4 regions of the Mesorhizobium sp. M0938 genome follow, and region 2 is predicted to be linked to each of the others. Evidence: riboswitches for the same ligand, from Rfam matches in the RefSeq annotation. Region 2 holds a riboswitch; each other region holds the start of a gene.
The links. A riboswitch is a leader RNA that binds a small molecule or an ion and turns the genes downstream of it on or off. The one in region 2 is predicted to bind cobalamin.

Region 1: another riboswitch for cobalamin. It lies ahead of metE (5-methyltetrahydropteroyltriglutamate--homocysteine S-methyltransferase); the one in region 2 lies ahead of NKH73_RS13440 (DUF1636 family protein).
Region 3: another riboswitch for cobalamin. It lies ahead of NKH73_RS14600 (ABC transporter ATP-binding protein); the one in region 2 lies ahead of NKH73_RS13440 (DUF1636 family protein).
Region 4: another riboswitch for cobalamin. It lies ahead of NKH73_RS00710 (aromatic ring-hydroxylating oxygenase subunit alpha); the one in region 2 lies ahead of NKH73_RS13440 (DUF1636 family protein).

The regions. Positions count from the first base shown of each region.
Region 1 covers NZ_JAMYNS010000033.1:11,712-17,243, reverse strand. The annotation lists gene metE (5-methyltetrahydropteroyltriglutamate--homocysteine S-methyltransferase) at 1-1,909, opposite strand, end outside; cobalamin riboswitch at 2,005-2,206, opposite strand; gene NKH73_RS31420 (alpha,alpha-trehalose-phosphate synthase (UDP-forming)) at 2,767-4,461, opposite strand; gene NKH73_RS31415 (adenosine kinase) at 5,340-5,532, opposite strand, start outside.
Region 2 covers NZ_JAMYNS010000006.1:320,344-325,875, reverse strand. The annotation lists gene NKH73_RS13450 (cobaltochelatase subunit CobN) at 1-66, opposite strand, end outside; gene cobW (cobalamin biosynthesis protein CobW) at 85-1,122, opposite strand; gene NKH73_RS13440 (DUF1636 family protein) at 1,119-1,553, opposite strand; cobalamin riboswitch at 1,592-1,795, opposite strand; gene NKH73_RS13435 (winged helix-turn-helix domain-containing protein) at 1,825-3,024, opposite strand; gene NKH73_RS13430 (NADH-quinone oxidoreductase subunit A) at 3,360-3,725, shown strand; gene NKH73_RS13425 (NuoB/complex I 20 kDa subunit family protein) at 3,716-4,297, shown strand; gene NKH73_RS13420 (NADH-quinone oxidoreductase subunit C) at 4,306-4,908, shown strand; gene NKH73_RS13415 (NADH-quinone oxidoreductase subunit D) at 5,111-5,532, shown strand, end outside.
Region 3 covers NZ_JAMYNS010000007.1:105,169-110,700, reverse strand. The annotation lists gene NKH73_RS14610 (FecCD family ABC transporter permease) at 1-694, opposite strand, end outside; gene NKH73_RS14605 (ABC transporter substrate-binding protein) at 745-1,692, opposite strand; gene NKH73_RS14600 (ABC transporter ATP-binding protein) at 1,689-2,501, opposite strand; cobalamin riboswitch at 2,594-2,797, opposite strand; gene NKH73_RS14595 (GyrI-like domain-containing protein) at 3,085-3,918, shown strand; gene NKH73_RS14590 (bifunctional helix-turn-helix transcriptional regulator/GNAT family N-acetyltransferase) at 3,925-4,857, opposite strand; gene NKH73_RS14585 (hypothetical protein) at 4,932-5,532, opposite strand, start outside.
Region 4 covers NZ_JAMYNS010000001.1:158,469-164,000, forward strand. The annotation lists gene NKH73_RS00705 (DUF680 domain-containing protein) at 32-247, opposite strand; cobalamin riboswitch at 755-956, shown strand; gene NKH73_RS00710 (aromatic ring-hydroxylating oxygenase subunit alpha) at 1,172-2,419, shown strand; gene NKH73_RS00715 (FAD-binding oxidoreductase) at 2,445-3,560, shown strand; gene NKH73_RS00720 (FAD-binding oxidoreductase) at 3,649-4,395, opposite strand; gene NKH73_RS00725 (molybdopterin-dependent oxidoreductase) at 4,392-5,003, opposite strand; gene NKH73_RS00730 (class I SAM-dependent methyltransferase) at 5,296-5,532, opposite strand, start outside.

The DNA of each region.
Region 1 (5,532 bases), on a different contig from region 2:
GCAGTGGCAATCCTTCGCGAAACGCGGCCTCATCGATCTGGATCATCCTTGCGCCGGATCTTTCGAGATCCGTCACTTCGTCGCGGATGGCGAGCGCGATCTGGCGGCAGGCTTCGGAGCGGGGTACGTCGTCGCGAACAAAAGACCAGTTGAGAATGGTGACTGGGCCTGTGAGCATTCCCTTCACGGGCTTTTCCGTAAGCGACTGGGCGAATTGCCACCAGCGCACTGTCATCGGATTGCGCCTCGATACGTCGCCGAAAATGATGGGGGGACGCACGTAGCGCGACCCATAGCTTTGTACCCAGGCATGCTGGGTGAGCGCGAAGCCGGACAACTGCTCGCCGAAATGCTGTACCATGTCGTTTCGCTCGAACTCACCGTGCACCAGCACGTCCAGCCCGATCTCTTCCTGCCAGCGAATTGCAGCCTCGATCTCCTTCTTCAGGAACGTCTCATAGTCGACATAGCTCAGCTGGCCCTTCGCATGAGCGGCCCGCGCCTTGCGTACCTGCGGCGTCTGCGGGAAGGACCCGATGGTCGTCGTCGGGAACGGCGGCAGCCCGAGTGAGCCGGCTTGGACTCTGGAGCGCTCGCCAAAAGCGCTCTCTCGTCGCTTCGCGCTGTCCTCAATGCTAGCGATCCGCCCCTGAACAAGCGGGTCATGGATCCTCGTGGATGTCACGCGCGTGGCGGCAGCCTCGGCAGACGCTTTCAACGCGCCTGCCACCGCATCCCTGCCTTGGGACAGGGCCCGGGCCAGCAAGACCAACTCGTCGGTCTTCTGGGCCGCGAAGGCGAGCCACGACCTGATGTCGGCGTCGAGTTCCGTCTCCATGCGCAGATCAATCGGCACATGCAGCATCGAGCAAGAAGGCGCGATCTCGACGCGGTCCAAGGGCCAGCCGGCGACGATCGGTTTGATGCGGTCGAGAATGGCGGGCAGGTTCGCACGCCAGACGTTGCGGCCATCGATCAAGCCAAGCGAGAGCACCAGATCCTTCGGAGCGAGCCGACCCACCGTTTCCAGCTGCTCGGGAGCGCGCACGAGATCAATATGCAGCCCGGCCAGGGGCAGAGAAACCGCGGTTTCGAGATTGTCTCCCAGCGACCCGAAATACGTAGCCAGCATGATCTTCAGCTCGGGCGCGGCTTTCGACAGCTGGCCATAGGCGAATTCGAACGCAGCTCGTTCGTTCGGGTTCAGATCGAGGACAAGCGCTGGCTCATCGATCTGCACCCAGTCGGCTCCCGACAGCTTCAGCTTCTGCAGGACTTGCTCGTAAACGGGCAGCAGCCGCGGTAGGAGCGCGATGGGACCGAACCCCTCGGCAGGCGATTTCGCCAGCTTGAGGAAGGTGATGGGTCCAAGGATGACTGGGCGTGTGTGAATGCCGAGAGCTTTAGCCTCGAGGAAGTGATCGACCGGCTTCGATGACGAGAGGGCGAACGTCTGATCATCATCGAGTTCCGGCACAATGTAGTGGTAGTTGGTGTCAAACCACTTGGTCATTTCCATCGCGGTTACACCAGGTCCATGAGCCTCCTCCTGGTGACCAGCGTGTCCACAATCCTCCGTCTGACCCTGGTTGCCGCGCGCCATTGCGAAGCAGATGTCAAGTGGGACCTCGCCGCTATTCCAGCCGTAACGGGATGGAACGGCCCCGACCATGGCTGCGGTGTCGAGCACATGGTCGTAAAGCGAGAAGTCGTTCGACGGGATTTTCGACACGCCGCGATCGCGCTGCTCTTCCCAGCTAGCGGCACGGAGCGCCTTCGACGTCGTGAGAAGGTCGCCAGCGGACGATGTTCCGGACCAGTAGCTTTCAAGCGCGAATTTCAGTTCTCGCCGACGACCGAAGCGCGGCACGCCGAGCGTTGCTACAGGAATTTCCTGAGAGTCAGTCATGTCATACCCCGATGGTTGGGGCGCCGATGACAAGGAAGGCGCTAGCAGGCCGGCACGAACGCCGGCTTGCAGCGGCCACCGAGACACCCCGCCCGTGGACGTAATTCGCCGTGGCAGGTCTCCTGGCTCGCGGGGTCATAGCCTCTACCCGTCTTCCTGAGGGTATTTGCCTCAGTGACATGAGTGGGGTTGGCTCGCCGCTAACAGTTGCGGGGGCAGCGCCGGCATTGCACCGGCTTCCCTCTTAGCTCCGCTGCGGCAGCGCCGCACGCGAGAACCACGACACGCAGATAATCACAGCAGTCCGCTCTTTTGTCAATGACGCATAACGAAATGTTTATGTCGTTATGTGATTTCGCTTTTACGCTTGTCTAACATTGTGAAATATTCAGTCGCCCATTGGCGGCGCTGCTCCGCTGCCACCATTGTCCAACTAATGGATCCCTGTCGGGCTGCGACATCCCTCGCAGGTCGCCGATGAAGGATTTCGGACAAGACTTCAAGCGCGTGACAACGTCATTAGAATGCAGAAGATCGCATTGGTGGCGATGTTTAACGATGCGGCCGCAAGCCGTGCGTGCGTGGTAGAAGCGGTTTTCTCGGAGTGAGCGCCAAACCGCGGGAATTGGCACGCCAGTCGTCATCACGGGTGACTAGGCAATCGTGATGACTCCGCTCGGCGGCAAGAGACCACACTGACCGAGCCTGGCTCAAGGGTCTGATGCAAAGCCCGACTGTGGTCCCGATAAGCCGCTTAAGCCGCATTCAGGCGGTCAGTATAAGTATCTCTCTCTCCAAGCGCTCGGCATTGAGGGATGCGCAAACGCAGGCAAAGCTCGCGTGCTTCATATTCTGCATCATACGATCGGCAGGACCCAGTTTTTATCCAGTGCACGCGTCAGCGCGGTGTGCAATTCTGGCTCGGTCCGATACGAAGGCATTTGGGCCTCGCTGATCCAGCCCAAGCCAACATAGTGGAAGTGATCCGCAGGGACCGTAACCCGGCTGCTGTCCAGTTGCCGAACGAAGTCCGCTGACCAATGGTGGATCGTATACGCTTCAAGTTTGTCCATCATCCTCCGCCAGCGTTGGATGCGTTCTTCGCGCGGCATGCTGGCCGCTCTTGAGATCGCGGTAGCTATCTCGTCGGAGAGCCTCGGATTTACCAGCAGGGCGTCCTCGGCGAAGTCTTCGGCCGCGCCGGCAAACTTCGATAACACCAGAACGCCAGGGTCGCTCGGATCTTGTGCAGCAATGTATTCTTTCGCCACAAGATTCATGCCATCGCGCAACGGCGTCACAACGCAAACACGCGCGGCTCTGTAAAGACCCGCTATCTCAGCTTGGGTGAACGACCTGTTCTCATAGATAATCGGCATCCACTCGTCCGTGCCATGCCGGTTGTTGACTTGATTGACGAGTCTTTCGACGTCGCGCCGATATTCGCTGTACGCTTGGATGTCGCCACGTGAGGGAGTTGCGATTTGCAAGAGCGAGACACGTTGCGGCTCGACTGCCAGCAGATCGAAAGCTTTAATCCGATTGTCGATGCCCTTGGTGTAGTCGAGCCGATCGACGCCGATAACTAGCTTTGCTCCGCCAAGTTTCAACTGCGAAATGTAGGCTTTCTGCGCCTCAAGCGAATCTGCGGCACACTGTTCGAATTGCTTCGGATCGATACCTATAGGAAAATTTTGGCATTGCGTCTGGCCATGGTCCGAGAAAACGACCCCGTTCTTGCTCTCCAGCCCCAAATGAGATTGGACACAGGCGAGGAAATTGCTCACATCACGGTCGGTCTGGAAACCGAGCAGATCATACTCGAGCATACATGTCATTAGCTCGCCAGAATTGGGCACGCGCTCCATCATGTCAGACTCGGGCCATGGCGTATGCAGGAAATGGCCGATCGGCCGGTCAATGCCGAGTCTGTGCAAATCAGCGCCGAGCGGCAGGAAATGGTAGTCATGAACCCAGTAGACTGCGTTATCTCCCAATTCGGACACCGCGCGCGCCATGAAGGCATTGACGTCGCGATAACTTTTATAATCCTCTTCCGAGCCTGAGATCCGGTCCGGCAGCGAGTGGAGCGCCGGCCACAATATTGAATTTGCAAAACCTTGATAGTACCGAGAATAGTCCGCTGCCGGCCCATCGAGCCACCCGATTTGACCTTTGCCACGCTGCACGAGGGGCACCTGTTGCTTATCCCCGTCGCCCAGATGCTCGGAAAAACCTACCCAGACCGCGCCGGAACGCTCCACGACGCACTCCAGGGCCGCCGAAAGCCCGCCTGTCTTGGGCTGATCAGAATTGACAGTCGCACCGCGGTTGGAAATTGCGATAAGACTCCTATGTGGCTGCTGGGCCGCCGTGTTGAAGCGCTGGTCTGCGGCTGAGACAACAGGACGGGACGGGCCAACTTCGGCTTGTTGTTCTCGCTCCTGTAGCAAGTCTCTCAGGGGTTGTTCAAAAGCGATTAGTTCGTGAACAGCCCCAGTTTGCCATGTGAGGTTCCGGCGCGGCGAGTTGGCGTTGTTCAATGCGTCCATTTCATGCCTCCGTTGAATATTCCCCATGATGGAGCAACTGGCATTCCCAGATTGGCACACCCCCTGCTGACGAGGATCTGACGAGCGTCAGAGCAAATGGCGACCGATTGTCGCGTTTCGGCTTCGGCGCCCTCAAGAACCGGCTTATCGCGAAAATAGCTGGCGACCCGATCGAGCGGACCGTGCTTGCGGTAATTGTTGGATTGTTCGGATAAGAGATACACCCAGTAGATGCCAGCACCTGTTGAAATGAACTGAAATTATGTCGCTGCCGCCAAGGCTGCCGGGCCCCGTGATGCGATCCTGCGTCTGTCGAAGAGTTTTGACACGGAGATCGGAGAGGGCGGGATAGTCCCTTTCCGCCCGTCAGGGCCCGTTTTTGAATCCCTTCCTCGTTGCCCTCGACGATCCCAAAATCGTGGACGCCAGACCGCGATGTGAATACCAGCCAGGCGAGCACTTCCTGACATCCGCGAATGCCGGGCTCCACATCCGGCGCCTCGTCGAGATTGACGAAGATGAAGCCCTGCTGCCAATTCCGCTGGTCCCATACCAATGGCGAACCAGTCTGCCCGCATTCGGCATCGTGGGACGTGATCGCAAGTCAAGTGCTCCGACGGACGCCGCGAGTTCTCCGTTACCTCAGGAACCTTACTGGCCTTCCCCAAGCTGAGCTTCTGGAAAATGCCGGTGGCGATCTCGATGACGGTGAATGCCATCAAGGCAAGCCCGCCTTGCACCGCTCTTCCAGCGAGCTTCACGGCAGCAGAATCGGTCAGTTCTCCGAAGCGAATGGCTGTCGCTATCAGCGAGCTTTGACACAGTTCCGCCACTGCGATGATCGCGTCAGTAGGGCGGCTGGTTAGTTGCCCGCGCATCTACAGCAACCCAGCCCGTTCCGCCTCGCGGCGCAAATTCTGCCTTGGCCTTGGGCCGATCTGCTGGATCACCAGGCCGGCCGCCAGCGAGCCAAGGTCGCCGCAGGTCTTGAGGTCGCGACCTTGCGTGTAGCCATGCAGGAAGCCGGCGGCATAGAGATCGCCGGCGCCCGTCGTGTCGACCAGTTCCTTG
Region 2 (5,532 bases):
CTGCCTGAGATCGACAGGCTCGGCGAGATCATCGAGCGAGGCGGATGTTGTGGTGAGGATGTGCATCGCGGCTCGTGCCTGGGGTCAGCCGGCGAGGATACGCTCGATTGCCGGGCGGTTCAGCCCTTTCAGGCCGATGACGACGAGGCGCGAGCGGCGGTCGTCTTCAGCGGTCCAGGCGCGGTCGTAATAATGATTGACGCGCGGACCGACGGCCTGCAGCAGGAGCCGCATCGGCTTGCCGCCGACCTCGACGAAACCTTTGACGCGCAGCACGTTTTGTTCCTCCGCCGCCGTGGCGACGCGCAAAGCCAGTTCATCGGGATTGGCGATCGACGGAATGTCGATGACGAAGGAATCGAAGTCGTCATGCTCATGGTCGAGCTCGTCGTCGTGGTGGGTCTTGCGGTTCTCGATGTCGTCCTCGACGGCAAGGCCTAGGCCGAGCAGCACAGACGGATCGACCTTCCCTTGCGAGGTCGGCACGATCTTGACGGCGCGCGCGGCGTGCTCGCCGATGATGGCCTTGGCACGGGCCGAGCCAGCGGCGTCCATCAGGTCGCTCTTCGACAATATGATCAGGTCGGCGCAGGCGAGCTGGTCCTCGAACACTTCCTCGACCGGATCGTCGTGGTCGAGCGTCTGGTCCTTCACGCGCTGTGCCTGCAGGGCATCCATGTCGTTGGCGACGCGGCCTTCGGCCAGCGCCGGTCCATCGACCACGGCGATGACGCCATCGACCGTCACCCGGCTCTTCACCGTCGGCCACTGGAAGGCCTGGACCAGCGGCTTGGGCAGAGCGAGCCCGGAGGTTTCGATCAGGATATGGTCGACCTTCGGCGTCAAAGACAGGATCTGGTCCAGCGCCGGGACAAAGTCGTCTGCGACGGTGCAGCAGATGCAGCCGTTTGCCAGCTCGACGATGTTTTCCTCGGGGCAGGTGTCGATGCCGCAGCCTTTCAGGATCTCGCCGTCGATGCCGATGTCGCCGAACTCGTTGACGATGATGGCCAGCCGCTTGCCGCCGGCGTTTTCGAGCAGATGGCGGATCAGCGTCGTCTTGCCGGCGCCGAGGAAGCCGGTGACGACGGTGCAGGGCACGCGGGAGACGGAAGTGGTCATATCGGATCCTTCAGAAGGTCGAGGGGAGGGATGCGGGCGACGAGGCCGCGCTTCAGGCAATCGGGGCGGCCGCGCCACGGAATGAGGCCATCGGTCGATGTGGCGAAGAGCTTTGCGCCGGCGACGAGATCGGCGCCGCTGGTCGCGGTCAGATCGCCGAAGACATAGCTCCAGCAGCCGTCGCGCAGGATCGCGGCGCTCAGCCGACGTTTGCAGTTGCCGAGGCATTCGACGGTGCGGATACGGATATTTTCGCCTGATGCAGCGCGGCGCGTGTCTTCGGCCAACAATTCGCCGGCGCGGGGATGGCCGTCGGAGCCGGTCTCGTCGCGGCAGGAGGCGCAGACGATCACGGTGACGCCGGCCAAGGCATCACTATCGCCGGACAAAACGTCCGCTGTCTCAGCCGGAAAACTGCTGTCGCGTTCCAAATCAGGCTCCTTGCCCGGAAAACCCGCCAGGCGATCGGATTCTTATGTCCTAGACGGCAGGTCTCCTGGCTCGCGGGTCATCGCCTTGGTGCCGCCTTCCCGGGACCGTCCCAGTGGTTTTCGGCCTTGGCTCGTCGCTTACAGTTGCGGGGACAGCCGCGGATTTGAAATCGAGATTTCGCACCGCATTCCCTCTTGGCTCCTCCCTTTGCCGAGAGGAGACCGTCTGAACCGGATTTAGGCTTGTGCAGGCAGTCGTGTCAACGCGTGTCTACGACGCGATGATGTCGGCCAACGCCGGACCCAGATCGCCTGCGGGCGTGACTTCAATCCGTTCCAGGCCGAGCCAGCCCTGCATCTGCTTCAATTCCTCGACCAGCGCGGCCGCTGTTTCGGCCGGCGCGGCAGGCTCGGCATAGGCGGCATGGATACGCAGCACGCCGGCGGGGCGGTCAGCCTTGAGGTCGACGCGCGCCACTATCCTGTCGCCAAGCAGGAACGGCAGGACATAATAGCCGTATTGGCGCTTTTCGGCGGGGGTGTAGATTTCGATGCGATAGCGGAAGTCGAACAGCCTTTCCGTTCGGGTGCGCTCGAAGACAACGGGATCAAACGGAGCGAGCAACGCGCGCGCCTGGATCTTGCGCGGAAAACGGGCGTCCTTGTGAAGATAGGCAGGCTTGTCCCAGCCTTCGACGCGCACCGGCAAAAGGTCGCCCACCTCGACCAGTTCCTCGATCCGGCCCTTGATGTCAGCGGGAGAGAGGCGGAAATAGTCGCGCAGGTCGCCCGCTGTCGCGACGCCGTGGGCGCGGGCGGAAATGCGCAGCAATTCGCGATGTGCATCCTCAGGAGAGGGCACCGGCAGGTCGAGCACGGCCGGCGGCAGCACCCGTTCGGGCAGATCGTAAAGCCGCTCGAAGCCACGACGCGACGCCGTGGTGATGCGACCGGCCCAGAACAGCCATTCGAAAGCGTGCTTGGCATCGCTCCAGCCCCACCAGCCGCCCGAGCCTTTCTGACCCTCGAGGGCGGATGCGGCGATCGGGCCGCGTTCGACGACCTCGCGATAAATGTCTTCAATATAGGCGGCGCGTTCGCGGCCCCACTTGGCCAGCCCATTGTACATTTCCTCGCCACGCTCGGCCCGCTGCATGCGCCAGCGCATCAGCGGATAGGTTTCGACCGGCAGAAAGGAGGCTTCATGCGCCCAATATTCGAAGACCGTGCGCTTGCGCGTCACGGCGGCGTTGTCGAGCAGCGCCAGCGGGTAGGGGCCAAGCCTGGAATAGAGCGGCATGTAGTGAGCGCGCACCACCGCGCTGACGGAATCGATCTGCAACAGGCCGGTGCGGGCAAGCACCCGGGTCAGATGGCGGCGATCCGGCGTGCCGTTCGGCCGGGGGTCGGTGAAACCCTGGGCGGCGAGCGCGATGCGCCGGGCTGCGGCGAGCGATATTTTTTCCTTCATGCAGGCGAGGCCCTGAGGGTGTTTCGAACGAGGAGCGATCAATGATTCCGCGCCATGCTAGCAGGGTTTTGGCGGGATATATGTCAGGAGAGAAAAGTGGAGTAAAAAGTGAAGGAAATCAAACCGGAGCGGATCGGACCAGTTTATCCGGATATGCCGTCCAGCACCGTGTTTTGAACAAGGTTTGACTTGCTTCGCCGAAAGCCCTGCGCTAACCCTCGCCGCGTTGCAGCATAGAGCCCCCTAAAACGGTTCAGTGGTTAAACTGTCACGCTTCCGCAAGTGGGTCCGGTGCTGTAATCAGAGTGGATTGGCCGCCAACGGAAAGCTGCAGCATGAACGCATTGTTGAGTTCGTACCTGCCCATCGTCCTGTTCATCGGCGTGGCGCTGGTTGTCGGCCTGGCGCTGCTTGCCGCACCCTTCCTGGTGGCCTACCGCAACCCAGATCCGGAAAAGCTTTCCGCCTATGAGTGCGGTTTCAACTCGTTCGACGACGCCCGCATGAAGTTCGACATTCGCTTCTACCTGGTGTCGATCCTGTTCATCATCTTCGATCTGGAAGTGGCCTTTCTGTTTCCGTGGGCCGTGTCTTTCAGCCAGATCGGCATGCTCGGTTTCTGGTCGATGATGGTGTTTCTGGCGGTGCTGACCATCGGCTTTGCCTATGAATGGAAGAAAGGAGCGCTGGAATGGGATTGAGCGACAATTCCGGCACGCTCGTCGCGCCGAAGCCAAAGGGCATTCTCGACCCCAGCACCGGAAAGCCGGTGGGGGCGAATGACCCTTTCTTTCTCGAGATCAACAACGAGTTGGCCGACAAGGGCTTTCTCGTCACCTCGACCGAGGCGCTGATCACCTGGGCGCGCAGCGGCTCGCTGATGTTCATGACGTTTGGCCTCGCCTGCTGCGCGGTCGAGATGATCCATACCTCGATGCCGCGCTATGACAGCGAGCGCTTCGGCGTCGCACCGCGCGCGTCGCCGCGCCAGTCCGACATCATGATCGTCGCCGGCACGCTGACCAACAAGATGGCGCCGGCGCTGCGCAAGGTCTACGACCAGATGCCGGAGCCGCGCTACGTCATCTCGATGGGCTCCTGCGCCAATGGCGGCGGCTACTACCACTATTCCTATTCGGTGGTGCGCGGCTGCGATCGCGTCGTGCCGGTCGACATCTATGTGCCCGGCTGTCCGCCGAGCGCCGAAGCGCTGCTTTACGGCATCCTTCTGTTACAAAAGAAGATCCGCCGCACCGGCACGATCGAGCGGTGAGCGGGATGATGAGCCTGTCGTTGAATGAACTCTCGACCTATCTCGGCGAGAAGCTGAGCGGCCGGATAAGCGATGCGGTGTTTGCCTATGGCGAACTCACCATCTCGCTCGAGCCGCACGATCTGATCGAGGTGGTAACCTTCCTGCGCGACGATAAAAACTGCCAGTTCATCTCGATCATCGACGTGTGCGGCGCCGATTACCCGTCGCGGGCCAAGCGCTTCGACGTCGTCTATCATTTGCTGTCGCCGAAGCAGAATATTCGCATCCGCATCAAGGTCCAGGCCGACGAGGAGACCGTGGTGCCGTCGATCACCGGCGTTTATCCCGGCGCCGACTGGTTCGAGCGCGAAACCTACGATCTCTATGGCGTGCTGTTCTCGGGCCATCCCGATCTCAGGCGGATTCTGACCGATTACGGCTTCGAGGGCCATCCGCTGCGCAAGGATTTCCCACTGACCGGCTTTGTCGAGGTGCGTTATGACGACGAAGCCAAGCGGGTCATCTACGAGCCGGTGGAATTGAAGCAGGAATTCCGCAATTTCGATTTTCTCTCGCCATGGGAAGGGACGGATTACGTCCTGCCAGGCGACGAGAAGGCAAAACAATGAGGGCGTGTTGATGGGCAGCTTCTCCGTTTTTCATTGGCTGATTATCATGATCATTTTTGCGTCTTTGATCGTGCCGTACTGGCGGATCTTTCCGAGAGCCGGTTGGCCCTCCGCATTGAGCATCTTGATGGTTGTCCCGCTTCTGAATCTCGTTCTTTTGTGGGTTGTGGCGTTCAAGAAATGGCCTGGAGACGCATAAGCCGTGGCTGAGACTTCCGTCCGCAATTTCAACATCAATTTCGGCCCGCAACATCCTGCGGCGCATGGCGTTTTGCGCCTCGTGCTGGAGCTCGATGGCGAAGTCGTCGATCGCGTCGATCCGCATATCGGACTGTTGCATCGCGGCACTGAGAAGCTGATCGAAGCCAAAACCTATCTGCAGGCGGTGCCTTATCTCGACCGGCTCGACTATTGCGCGCCGATGAACCAGGAGCATGCCTTTGCGCTTGCCGCAGAGCGGCTGCTCGGCATCGAGGTGCCGAAGCGCGGCCAGCTGATCCGCGTGCTCTATTGCGAGATCGGCCGCATCATGTCGCACATCCTCAATGTGACGACGCAGGCGATGGATGTCGGCGCGCTGACGCCGCCGCTGTGGGGCTTCGTTGAGCGCGAAAAACTCATGGT
Region 3 (5,532 bases), on a different contig from region 2:
GAAATGTCGTCCTGCGCATCCGCGCAACCGGGACGCCGAGGGTTTCGGCGGCATTTTCGCCGGCCAAGAAAGCGTCGAGCCGGCGGTGGTTCCACAGCGCATAGGCAAGGATGGTGCCTGCGCCCAGAGCAGCCAGCCCGACATTGTCCCATCGCGCCAATCCGAGCCCGCCCATCGTCCAGAACAGCACCGAGTGCGCGGCGCGCTGGTCCCCGGCAAAGACGAGATAATTGGTCAAGGCGGTGAACATGAACGAGACGGCAAGGCCGGCCAGTATCAGCCGTTCGGGGCCTTGACCTCTCACCCTGGAAACCAGCACAAGCACGATGCCGGCGGCCAATATGCCGCCGGTGAAGGCGGCGACCGGCAGCGTCCAGATACCGAAATGGTCGCCAAAAATGGTGATGACGGAAACTGCACCGGCCGCAGCACCGGAAGACAGGCCGAACAGGAATGGGTCGGCAAGGTCGTTGCGCGTTACCGTCTGCAGCAGCGCACCGATGACGCCCAGCCCGGCGCCGACACAGATGGCCATGATCGTGCGCGGCAGCCTGAGATCGACGACGATCTTGGCGATCGGACCGGACACGATGTCTCCGCCCAGTTCGGCCGCATGCGCCAGCGCAGCAACCACGTCCGTCAGCGCTATGACAGTCGATCCATAAGCGATAGACAGCAGAGCAAGAGCAGCCATCGCTGCTGCTCCTGCTGCCATGGCCAATTCGAACGCCCGGTGGCGCAAGCTCAAAAAGCTTCCGGGTGCATCGCCTTGGCGATCTTGCCGATCGCCTCGATATTCGCCGGCCCGGGCGTCAGTTCGGCATAGCGCAGCGCGACGAAGCGTTCATTCTTGACCGCATCGGTCTCCTTCATCGCCGGATGGGCTCTGAGGAAATCGAGCAGTTTGCGGTAGCCGCCGCCGTCCTGGTAATCGAGCAGGACCAGGAACTGCGGATTGCGGGAGGCGACCGTTTCCCAATCCGTGTTGCCCCAGCTCGTCTGCATGTCGGCCATGACGTTGTCGCCGCCGGCGGCGGCGATCATGGCGCTGGGGATCGCGAACTTGCCTGATGTGAAGGGTTTGTCTTCGCCGGAGTCGTAAAGAAACACCCGCGTTCCCTTGCTGTCGCCGACCTTTGCCGTGATATCGGCGAGTTGCGCTTTCCAGTCCGAAACAAGTTTTTTCGCCTTGGCCTCCTTGCCAAAAATCTTGCCCAGCTTCTCGACGTCGCCATAGAGCAGGTCCATCGAGGCGGCGGGGCGGTTGCTGTCGAGGTGGACGCAGCTTTCCGTCAGCACCAACGTCTTGATACCGTGCGGCGCCAGCGTATCGGGCGTCACCTCGCCGCCCGGCTTCATGCCGTAGTACCAGCCGGCGAAGAAGAAATCAGGCTCGACGGCGACGAGGTTTTCGAGCGTCGGGTATTTCGGCGCGAGTTCCGGGATCGCGCCCTGCTCGGCCTTGAATTCCGGACCGACCTTGTACCATCCGGTGATGCCGGTCAGGCCGACGATCGACGGTTGCAGCCCCAGCGCGAAGGCCATCTCGGCCATGTTCAGATCCTGGATGACGGCGCGCTTCGGCGCGGCATCGAAGGTCAGCGGCGTGCCGCAGCTGTCGACAGTTACCGGAAAAGCCAAGGCGGTCTGGGCAAGCAGGAGGGAAGCAGAAGACAGTGCGAGGCGTTTCACGGATGTTGCTCCTTGGTTAAATCGGAAGAGGCGCGGTTTGGAACTTCGAAGACCGTGAGTTCGCGGTCTTCGGTGGGATGGCGCAGCCGAAGCACGTCGACGCCGAAAATGTCGCGGATCAACTGCTTGGTCAGCGCCTCGCGCGGACCGGCGAGTGCCTGCAGTCGGGCCTCGTTCATCACCGCCACCCTGGTGGCAAATGGCGTGACCAGCGACAGATCGTGAAGCACCGCCACGACGGTCATGCCCAACTGCGATACGAGTTCGAGAAGTTCGCTGCGGGCGCGCGGATCGAGATGATTGGTCGGTTCGTCGAGGAACAGGATTTTAGGCTCCTGGGCGATGGCGCGTGCCAATTGGGCGCGTTGCCGCTCGCCACCGGACAGCGAGCCGATCGTGCGGCCGAGCAGCGGCAGCAGGCCGGTTCTGCGAAGCGCTTCGACGACGATGTCGCGTTGCTCGCTCCTTCGTCGCAAACCGGCATGCGGGACGCGCCCAAGCTCGACATAGTCGATCACGGCAAGCCGCGGATCAGGCTGATCGGTCTGGCCGACGACAGCCATGTGCAGCGCCCGCTCGGCGGCAGAAAACGTCTCCAGCCGGCGTCCGGAAAATCTCACCTCTCCCGCGCTTGGCCGCAGCGTACCGCATAGCATGCGCAACAGCGTCGTCTTGCCGGCGCCGTTGGGGCCGATGATGGCGAGGCGGTCGCCCGCCGCCACCGAAAGGCTCACCGCGCTGACCAGGCGCTGACTACCCGCCGTCGCGCTCAGTTCGCGCGCTTCAAGAAGAGGCTGGGAGGCGTCCAACTTACCGTCACTTTCTCAATGGCGACGGAAGGAAGCTGGACCGACCGGCCGACAAGACCGATGTCCACGTCTCCTCCCGGCACACCCCGTCCGGTCAACTCAAGCCGATGGCAGGTCTCCTGGCTCGCGGGTCTTTGCGCCATCCTGCCTTCCCAGCCTTGCCGGCCAGTGGCATTTCGGATCTTGCTAACCGCTTACAGTTGCGGGGGCAGCCACGGCCTCGATCCGAAGATCTCACCGTGTTCCCTTTTCACCCCTCGCCTTTCGACTCGGGGACCATCAGTCGCCCACCCTAATTTCCCGCCAATCACAGCGCAATAAATTTCCGGGGCTCGGAAAGCCACGAGAGCTAGGGTCTTGTCAGAGGGAGTCATATGGATCATCGTTATGTAATAACGTTACTACCTAAAAGACGTTGCTTGCTCCTGTCAAGCTCTTTCGCCTGACGCCTTCGACTGCCGGCCGCCGTCGCGATTTGCGCAGTGCGCAATTTCGATCAAACTGCGAGCTCCAGGAAACGGCACGATGACCTGCCGACGCGAAGACTTTGCCAATGTGAAGACTGGCCCATGCAAGGAGCCAAATGAATCCTACCGAGAAAGCGCTGTGGTTCGTCGAAAGCCATCTGCCGGAATCCGTCTCGCTCGACGATGTCGCCAAGAGCAGCGGGGTGTCGCGCTTTCACGTGACGCGGGCTTTCGGTGCGGCGACCGGCCGTTCGGTGATGGGCTACATGCGGTCTCGCCGGCTGACCGAAGCGGCGCGCAAGCTCGCCGCCGGTGCACCCGACATCCTCTCGCTCGCTCTCGACACCGGCTATGCCTCGCATGAGGCCTTCACCCGCGCCTTCCGCGACCAATTCGGCACCACGCCGGAACTGGTGCGCGCGCAAGGCTCGCTAGACAACCTCGATCTCGTGGAGCCGATCCTGATGGACCAGTCCTTCCTCACCAATCTCGAGCCGCCGCGTTTTGAGGCCAGCCGGCCGTTCCTCATCGCCGGTCTCAGCGAACGCTACAGCTGCGAAACCAGCGCCGGCATCCCGATGCAATGGCAGCGGTTCGGCCCCTATATCGGCAACATTCCGGGCGAGGTCGGCGACGTCGCCTATGGCGTCTGCGTCAATGGCGACGACGCCGGCAATTTCGACTACATCGCCGGTGTCGAGGTGTCCGATTTTTCGGACCTGCCGAAGGAGTTTTCGCGCGTACGCGTGCCGGCGCAGAAATACGCCGTGTTCGCCCATCGTGACCACATCTCGACCATCCGCCGCACGGTCAACACGATCTGGAACAAATGGCTGCCGGCGTCCGGACACGAGATCGCCGATGCGCCCGAATTCGAGCGCTACGGCCCCGAATTCGATCCGCGCAGCGGCAATGGCGGGCTGGAAATCTGGATACCGGTGAAGGGGTGAGAGACGTTACAGCTCCAGGTTCCAGTTCTGGCCGACCAGATCCTTGCCGAAGGAATGGTGGCGCTCTTCCTCGGCAAGCTTGAAGCCCGCCGCCTCATAGATGCGGCGCGCCGAGACGAGAATGTCGTTGGTCCACAATGTCAGCGTCTTGTATCCCTTAGCACGGGCAAAGCCGATGCATTCCTCGACCAGTCGCTTGCCGATGCCGAGACCGCGCGCCGAGGGCTCGACGTAGAGCAGGCGCAGCTTCGCCACCGTGTCCGACTGGCGCACGACAAAGACCGAGCCAACGACTTCCCCCTCCCGTTCGGCGATCCAGCTGCGTTCCCATTTCGGATCGAAGGATTTGACGAAGGCGCCGAGGATTTCGGCGACCAGCGCCTCATAGGTTTCGTCCCAGCCATATTCCTGCGCGTAGAGCAGGCCCTGGCGATGGATGATCCAGCCGATGTCGCCGACCTGCAAAGGCCGCAGCATGTAGGGGACCTTGGGCTCGGCACTGTCGCCCAGCAGGCGCTGCACCGTCTGCATCGCCTTGACCAGCCTGTCCTGCTCCGGATCCGGGAGCCGGTCGAGCAAGGCCGCGACCTGATCGTGCGAACCCTGGTTCAGCGGCGCGAAGGCCGCCCTCCCCGCCGGCGTCAGCGCGATCGACGAGCGCCGCGCATCGGCTTCCGTCGCAGCGCGCTCCACAAGGCCGCGCTCCTGAAACTTTTTCAGCAACCGGCTGAGATAGCCGGCATCGAGACCGAGATCGCGCGCAAGATCGGTGGCGGTCAGCCCGTGGCGATGCGCCAGTTCATAGAGCACACGAGCCTCGGTCAGCGAGAAGGCGCTTTTCAGCCATCCTTCGTCGAGCAGGCCGATCTGGCGGGTGTAGAAGCGGTTGAAGCCCCGCACCGCATCGATCCGCTCCTTGCCGGGTTGATGAATCGTCATGGCATCCTCCTGCCCGACATAGTCAATAATTTAGTTGACTTGGTCAAGTATTAGTTTGGACCAAGCCCACCGCATTATCCGATCCGACGGATGAGGCCTTCGAAGCCGTCGGCGAGATAGGAAGCGCCGGCCGCGAACATCTTCACCAGGTTTTTGGGGCGACCCGGGGTCTTGTTCGCATCGAGGAGTACGGCCCTGCCCTCATGCATGACGAAATCGAACTTGCCATAGTCGAAACCGAGTTCGTGTCTCAAAGCACGCAGTTCGTCGGGAACGGGGACAGGCTCGCGACGGATCGTTTCGGACGCCTTGACCAGCGCGTTTGGCGAGACGTAGCGGGTGCAGCGTTCGCTCTCTCCGCAAAACACCCAGAACCGCGCCGCGAAACCATCGGGTTCTTTCTCCGGAATGAACTTGTCCACGACCAGATCGTCGCGTTCGAAGACGCCATCCGGAACATCCCCGAGAGATCCGTAGACCTCATAGGGCTGCAGGACTGGCATATCAGGAAGTGGCGGTGGTTTCCTCGCGCGCCGCGCTCGCCGATTGAGGAGAGTCTCCGGAATGCCTTGATTGTTGAGATTGCTTTTGACGATGACCGGCCCTTGCCAAACGTCTCCCTGGTTCACCAACGCTCCGCTGATCCGTCGTTTGGATATGTCAGCCGCCCCGACA
Region 4 (5,532 bases), on a different contig from region 2:
TGGGATCAGCTGTTAATTGTGGGATCAGCTGTTAATTGCCGAAACGGTCACGGTCGGCGCCCTGGACAACGGGCTTTTCAGCGTGAGCCGGCTTCTGAATGGAAGCCGTGTAAGAGCTGTCGACCGCAGCAGTCGGCTGGTTGGCGCCGTCGGACCCATAGCCGTCGGACCCATAATGGTCGCTGCCAGCAAAGGCACTGCCGGTGATGGCCAAAACGGCGACGGCAGCAAGAGCAATCTTTTTCATTGTTGATACTCCAGTATCTTAGTTTTCGGTCCGTCTAGCGGCGTGTCTTGAAAGGAATTCGCGTCGTTCGGACAGGCCCGATGTGGGAAGGCAATCCGGCAGATTCCAATCACGAAGTTGTTCCGTGTGGACCAAGAATCTGCACCTTGAAATTGTACCAGGTGCTTCTATCTGCATCGACTTTGGTTGTTCTTTCAATTACTTAAGCCAAATACACTATTCGCCCATTTGACGGATTGGCGGACCCGCGTTCACAGCGTCATGCACGCATTGTCAACAGAAACGAACCGTTCGGTTCGATTTTAGAAGTGGCTAATAGTCACTTTTGGAAACTGTTAACCTTCTTTGTCTCCGCCGCGGGTCGGATTCGATGCCACGACCGCCAGCAATGGCCGCCGAAAAATGGGGTTCCAGCCCTGCTATTGCCAACCTGCACGCTTCGCCGGCTGTGTCGCGCCGCATGGATACGATGTCGCTTTCATGCCGACAGTCGGCCGGCCGTCATGATTAGATCACACCATCTCAGGTGCCGCTTGGTGACGACGAAGCGGAGAATTGGGAAGCCGGTCAGAACCCGGCGCTGCCCCCGCAACGGTGGTGGAGTTCAAGTCGCAACGGGAGACCACTGGGCCACAAGCCTGGGAAGGTGTCGCGACCGCCCGCAAGGACACTCCAGAGCCCGGAAACCAGCCCGAGGTGTTGAACTCGACTGATCGCGGTGGGCGGTCAAGAGGTGGATAGAGCATGCCGGTCCTTCACCGGCCTGCAGCCGATCCTTCCTCCATCACCACCAGTTCAGTCCTTGGAGCGACGTGCGTTCACTTGGACGCACAAAGTACGCTCCAAGACTTTGAACCTGCGCATCGTGCTTTCCGAAAATCGATTCCGATTTTCGGGCCGATGCGACGAAAGCGAGGACAGGACATGGACGCGCGCAACGACATGCTGAGGCTCTTGCACGGCCGCAGGCAAGGCTACTCGCTCGAGCAGCCCTTCTACACCGATGCCGACTTCTTCAAACTCGACATGGAGCTGATCTGGTATCGCGACTGGCTGTTCATCGGCCATGATTGCGAACTGCCGAAGCCGGGCAGCTACATCACCGCCCAGATCGGCGATTATCCGGTTGTGCTGGTCCGCGACCAGCAAGGCAAGATCAATGCCTTCCACAACTCCTGCCGGCATCGCGGCAGCCGCGTCTGCAATGCTGACAAGGGCACGGCGGCGAAGCTCGTCTGCCCCTATCACCAATGGACGTATGAGTTGGACGGCCGGCTTCTGTTCGCCCGCCAGATGGCGGACGGTTTCGACAAAAGCCAGTTCGGCCTGAAGCCGGTCGCCTGCGAGAGCGTCGGCGGCTACATCTTCATCTGCCTGGCCAGGGAGCCCGCCGATTTCGCGCCGATGCGCGCCATGATCGAACCTTACCTGTTGCCGCACCGGCTGCGCGAGGCCAAGGTCGCCTTCGAATCGACCATCGTCGAGAAGGGCAACTGGAAGCTCGTCTGGGAAAACAACCGCGAGTGCTATCATTGCGCCGGCAACCATCCGGAACTGTGCAAGACATTCCCGGAAGCGCCGACCGTGACCGGCGTGCAGGGTGCCGACAGCGATCCGGAAATGCTGGCGCACTGGGCGAAATGCGAGGCGGCGGGCCTGCCGAGCAAGTTCCGCATCGATCCGGCCGGGCAGTATCGCGCCACCCGCGCGCCGCTGCTGCGCGACGCCGTCAGCTATACGATGACGGGAAGGCGCGCCGTGAAGAAGAACCTTTCCGACAGCGTTTCCACGGACCGTATCGGCTCGCTGCTGCTCTATCACTATCCGACGACCTGGAACCACATCCTCGGCGATCATGCGGTCACCTTCCGCGTGCTGCCGATCAGCGCCACGGAAACCGCCGTGACTACCAAATGGCTGGTCCATAAGGATGCGGTCGAAGGCGTCGATTACGACCTTGCCGAACTCACCCATGTGTGGACCGAGACCAACTACCAGGACCGCCGCATCGTCGAGGAAAACGCCTTCGGCATCCTGTCGCCGGCTTACGAGCCCGGCCCCTATTCGGAACTGCATGAGGGCGGCGTCATCCAGTTCGTCGAATGGTACGCCTCGTTCATCGAACCGCGCCTTGCCGAGGGCGGCCGGCCGGCGCTGCGCAGCGTCGCCTGAAGAGAAACGTGAAGAGATGAACGCAATGACGGATCTCGGGCTCTACCGCCATCTCGACGATATGGCGCCCTGGAACGACAGGCTCCAGGTTCTGGAAGTGATCGGCGTCAGCGACGAGGCGCCTGACGTGAAGACCTTCACCTTCCGCTCCGACAACCAGACCTGGTTCCGCTACAGACCGGGGCAGTTCGTGACGCTGGAACTGCCGACCACTGACGGCCCGCTGATGCGGACCTATACGCTGTCGTCCTCGCCGTCGCGGCCGTTCTCGATCGCGGTGACGGTGAAAGCCCAGGCCGGCAGCATCGGCACGCGCTGGATGTTCGACAACCTCAAGCCCGGCGTTCACGTGAAGGCCTATGGGCCGACGGGCGACTTTTCGCTGCACAGCCATCCCGCGGCCAAGTATCTGTTCATTTCGGCCGGCTCCGGCGTGACGCCGATGATGTCGATGCTGCGCTGGCTGAACGACTGCGCGCCATGGACCGATGTCGGCTTCGTCAACTGCGCGCGAAAGCCCGAGGAGATCATCTTCCGCAAGGAACTCGAACTGCTCGGCAGCCGCATGCCGGGCCTGACGCTCGGCTTCATGATCGAAGAGCGCTCCAGCCGCGAGGGCTGGTTCGGCCATATGGGCCGGATCGACGCGATCAGGCTGCCGCTTTTGGCGCCAGATTTTCGCGAGCGGGAAATCTTCTGCTGCGGCCCCGACCCGTTCATGCGCGCCGTGCGGCAGATGCTGGAGGCCGCTGGCTTCGACATGGCCAACTATCATCAGGAAAGCTTTGCGGCACCGGCAGTGGAGGAAATACCGGCCCCGTTTGGTTCGCCGGCAAAGGGTGGGCCGGCAGAGGGTGGGATCGAAGCCCCTGCCGAGGCCGCAACGCCGATCCGCTTTTCGCTTTCGGATGTCGATGCCGACTGCGTTGCCGGCCAGACCGTGCTGCAGACGGCGCGCGCTTCGGGCGTGCGCATCCCGGCGGCCTGCGAGTTCGGCCTGTGTGGAACCTGCAAGGTGAAAAAGGTCTCAGGCACAGTCGAGATGAGCCACAATGGCGGCATCCTCGATCACGAGATCGATGATGGCTTCATCCTTGCCTGCTGTTCGAAGCCGCTGTCGGCGTTGGAAATCGAGGCCTGAAAGGCAGGCGCCTAGAGCGCGTCGCGTCTGACCGGCATTATGCGACATGTCGTATCGCAAAACCGCTGCACATTTTGCGCGACATGCATTAGACCCCGTAGCGCTCGGTGCGGATGAGGCCTGCCGGAACGCCGGCATCGATCAGCGCCTGGGCGGCGGCCGATACGAAGGCATTCGAGCCGCAGACAAAGGCGAACCTTGGCGGCGCGGGCAGCCGCACCATCGATTGCTCTATCATCGCAACATCGATCCGCCGTGAATAGTCCGCCGGACGCCGGGCCGGCTCGCGCGTCAGTGTCAGCACCAGATCGAAGCCGTCCCGGCGATCGTGGAAATCGATCAGCTCGTCGCGAAAGATCACCTCGTCCCAGACCCGCGCGGAAAACACCAACGTCGCGGGCACCGCCGATTTCAGCGCGGCACGATGGCGGATCATCGCCATCAGCGGCACCACGCCCGACCCGCCGCCGACCAGCAGAAGCGGGCCGCCGTCGCCGTCGGACCAGACGAAGTGGCCGCCGAGCGGGCCGCGCAACTCGACCTCGTCGCCGACCGCAGCCACCTCGTGGAAGAAGGGCGAGACCTCGCCGTCGTCGAGCCTTTCGATCGCCAGCTCGATCGTCTCGCCGGCTTCCGGCGCCGAGGCGATGGAGTAGGAGCGGCGCGCCTGATAGCCGTCCGGCGCCGTCAGCCTGACATCGACATGCTGCCCGGCACGATAGGCGAAGGGCCGCGAAGGCTGGAGGAAAAAGCTGGTGACGCGCGGCGTGCGCTTTTCGATGCGCCTGATGGTGACCGTCTGCCAGGGCGACTGCGCTGCCGGCCCGTCGCTCATGGATCGCCCGTATAGCGCTGCTCGCGCCACGGGTCGCCATAGATGTGATAGCCGCGCAACTCCCAGAAGCCAGGCTCGTCGCGCTCGGTGAACTGCAGCCCGTTCAGCCATTTGGCCGATTTCCAGAAATAGAGATGCGGAACCAGCAGCCGCGCCGGGCCGCCATGGTCCGGCGTGATCGGCTTGCCTTCATAAAGCAGCGCCACCATCGCCTTGCCGGCGGTGAGGTCCTTCGTCGGCACGTTTGTGGTGTAGCCGTCGAACGACAGCGCCAGCGTGAAGGGGCTCGGCGGCTCGACGCCGGCATCCGCCAGAATATCGTCGACCAGCACACCCTGCCAGGCCGTGTCGAACTTGGTCCAAGCGGTGACGCAATGGATGTCGCGCGTCATCTTGGTCAAGGGCAGCGCGTTGAACTCCGTCCAATTCCACTTCTTGATCGGCCGCGGCCCGTGCTTGAGCGTGAACGACCACTCCTCGGTGCGCACACGCGGCGTCGGCCCGGCCGACAGCACCGGAAATCCTTGCTCGAGATACTGCCCCGGCGGAATGCGCGCATCCGTATCCGTCGGGGGCTTTCGTCCTGAAGAGAAGCCGCGGGTGACCATCGAGACAATCCGTTTGCTTGAGGCCGTTTACCGGCCATCACCAGTCTTCTCGAAGATGCCCTGGCGGGCAACCATAATTTTGGCCGCAACCTCGCGACTGGTGGTGAAGGCCTAACACTTGGTACCCGCAATGACCGGCACGATCCGACCCTTTATTGTCCCTCACAGGCCTGTTCGGGAACGGCGGCTTTGTATGGAGAAACCCGCCGTCACCTGCCGTTGTCCAGATTTGCCCCACTCAGAACGGAATCCGGGATGGCTCGCGTTTCCATAACCGGGTGAGGGAAGCACTTTATCCCCTGGCTGTCGCCAGATTGGCGCTGAGCTCGAAGGCGAGTTCCGATCCATCGCTGTATGGCTGCAGCGCGGGCGCACTCTCGCTCACGATCTCGTCCGCGACGCGCTTGCGTTCCTGATCGCCCATGCCTTTGCCAGCTGCACTCATGCCGACCAGCGCCTTCGTATTCAATCGCAGGAAGGGTGCGCCGTCCTTGAAACGGATGGTGCGCGATATCGTCCTTGAACGGAT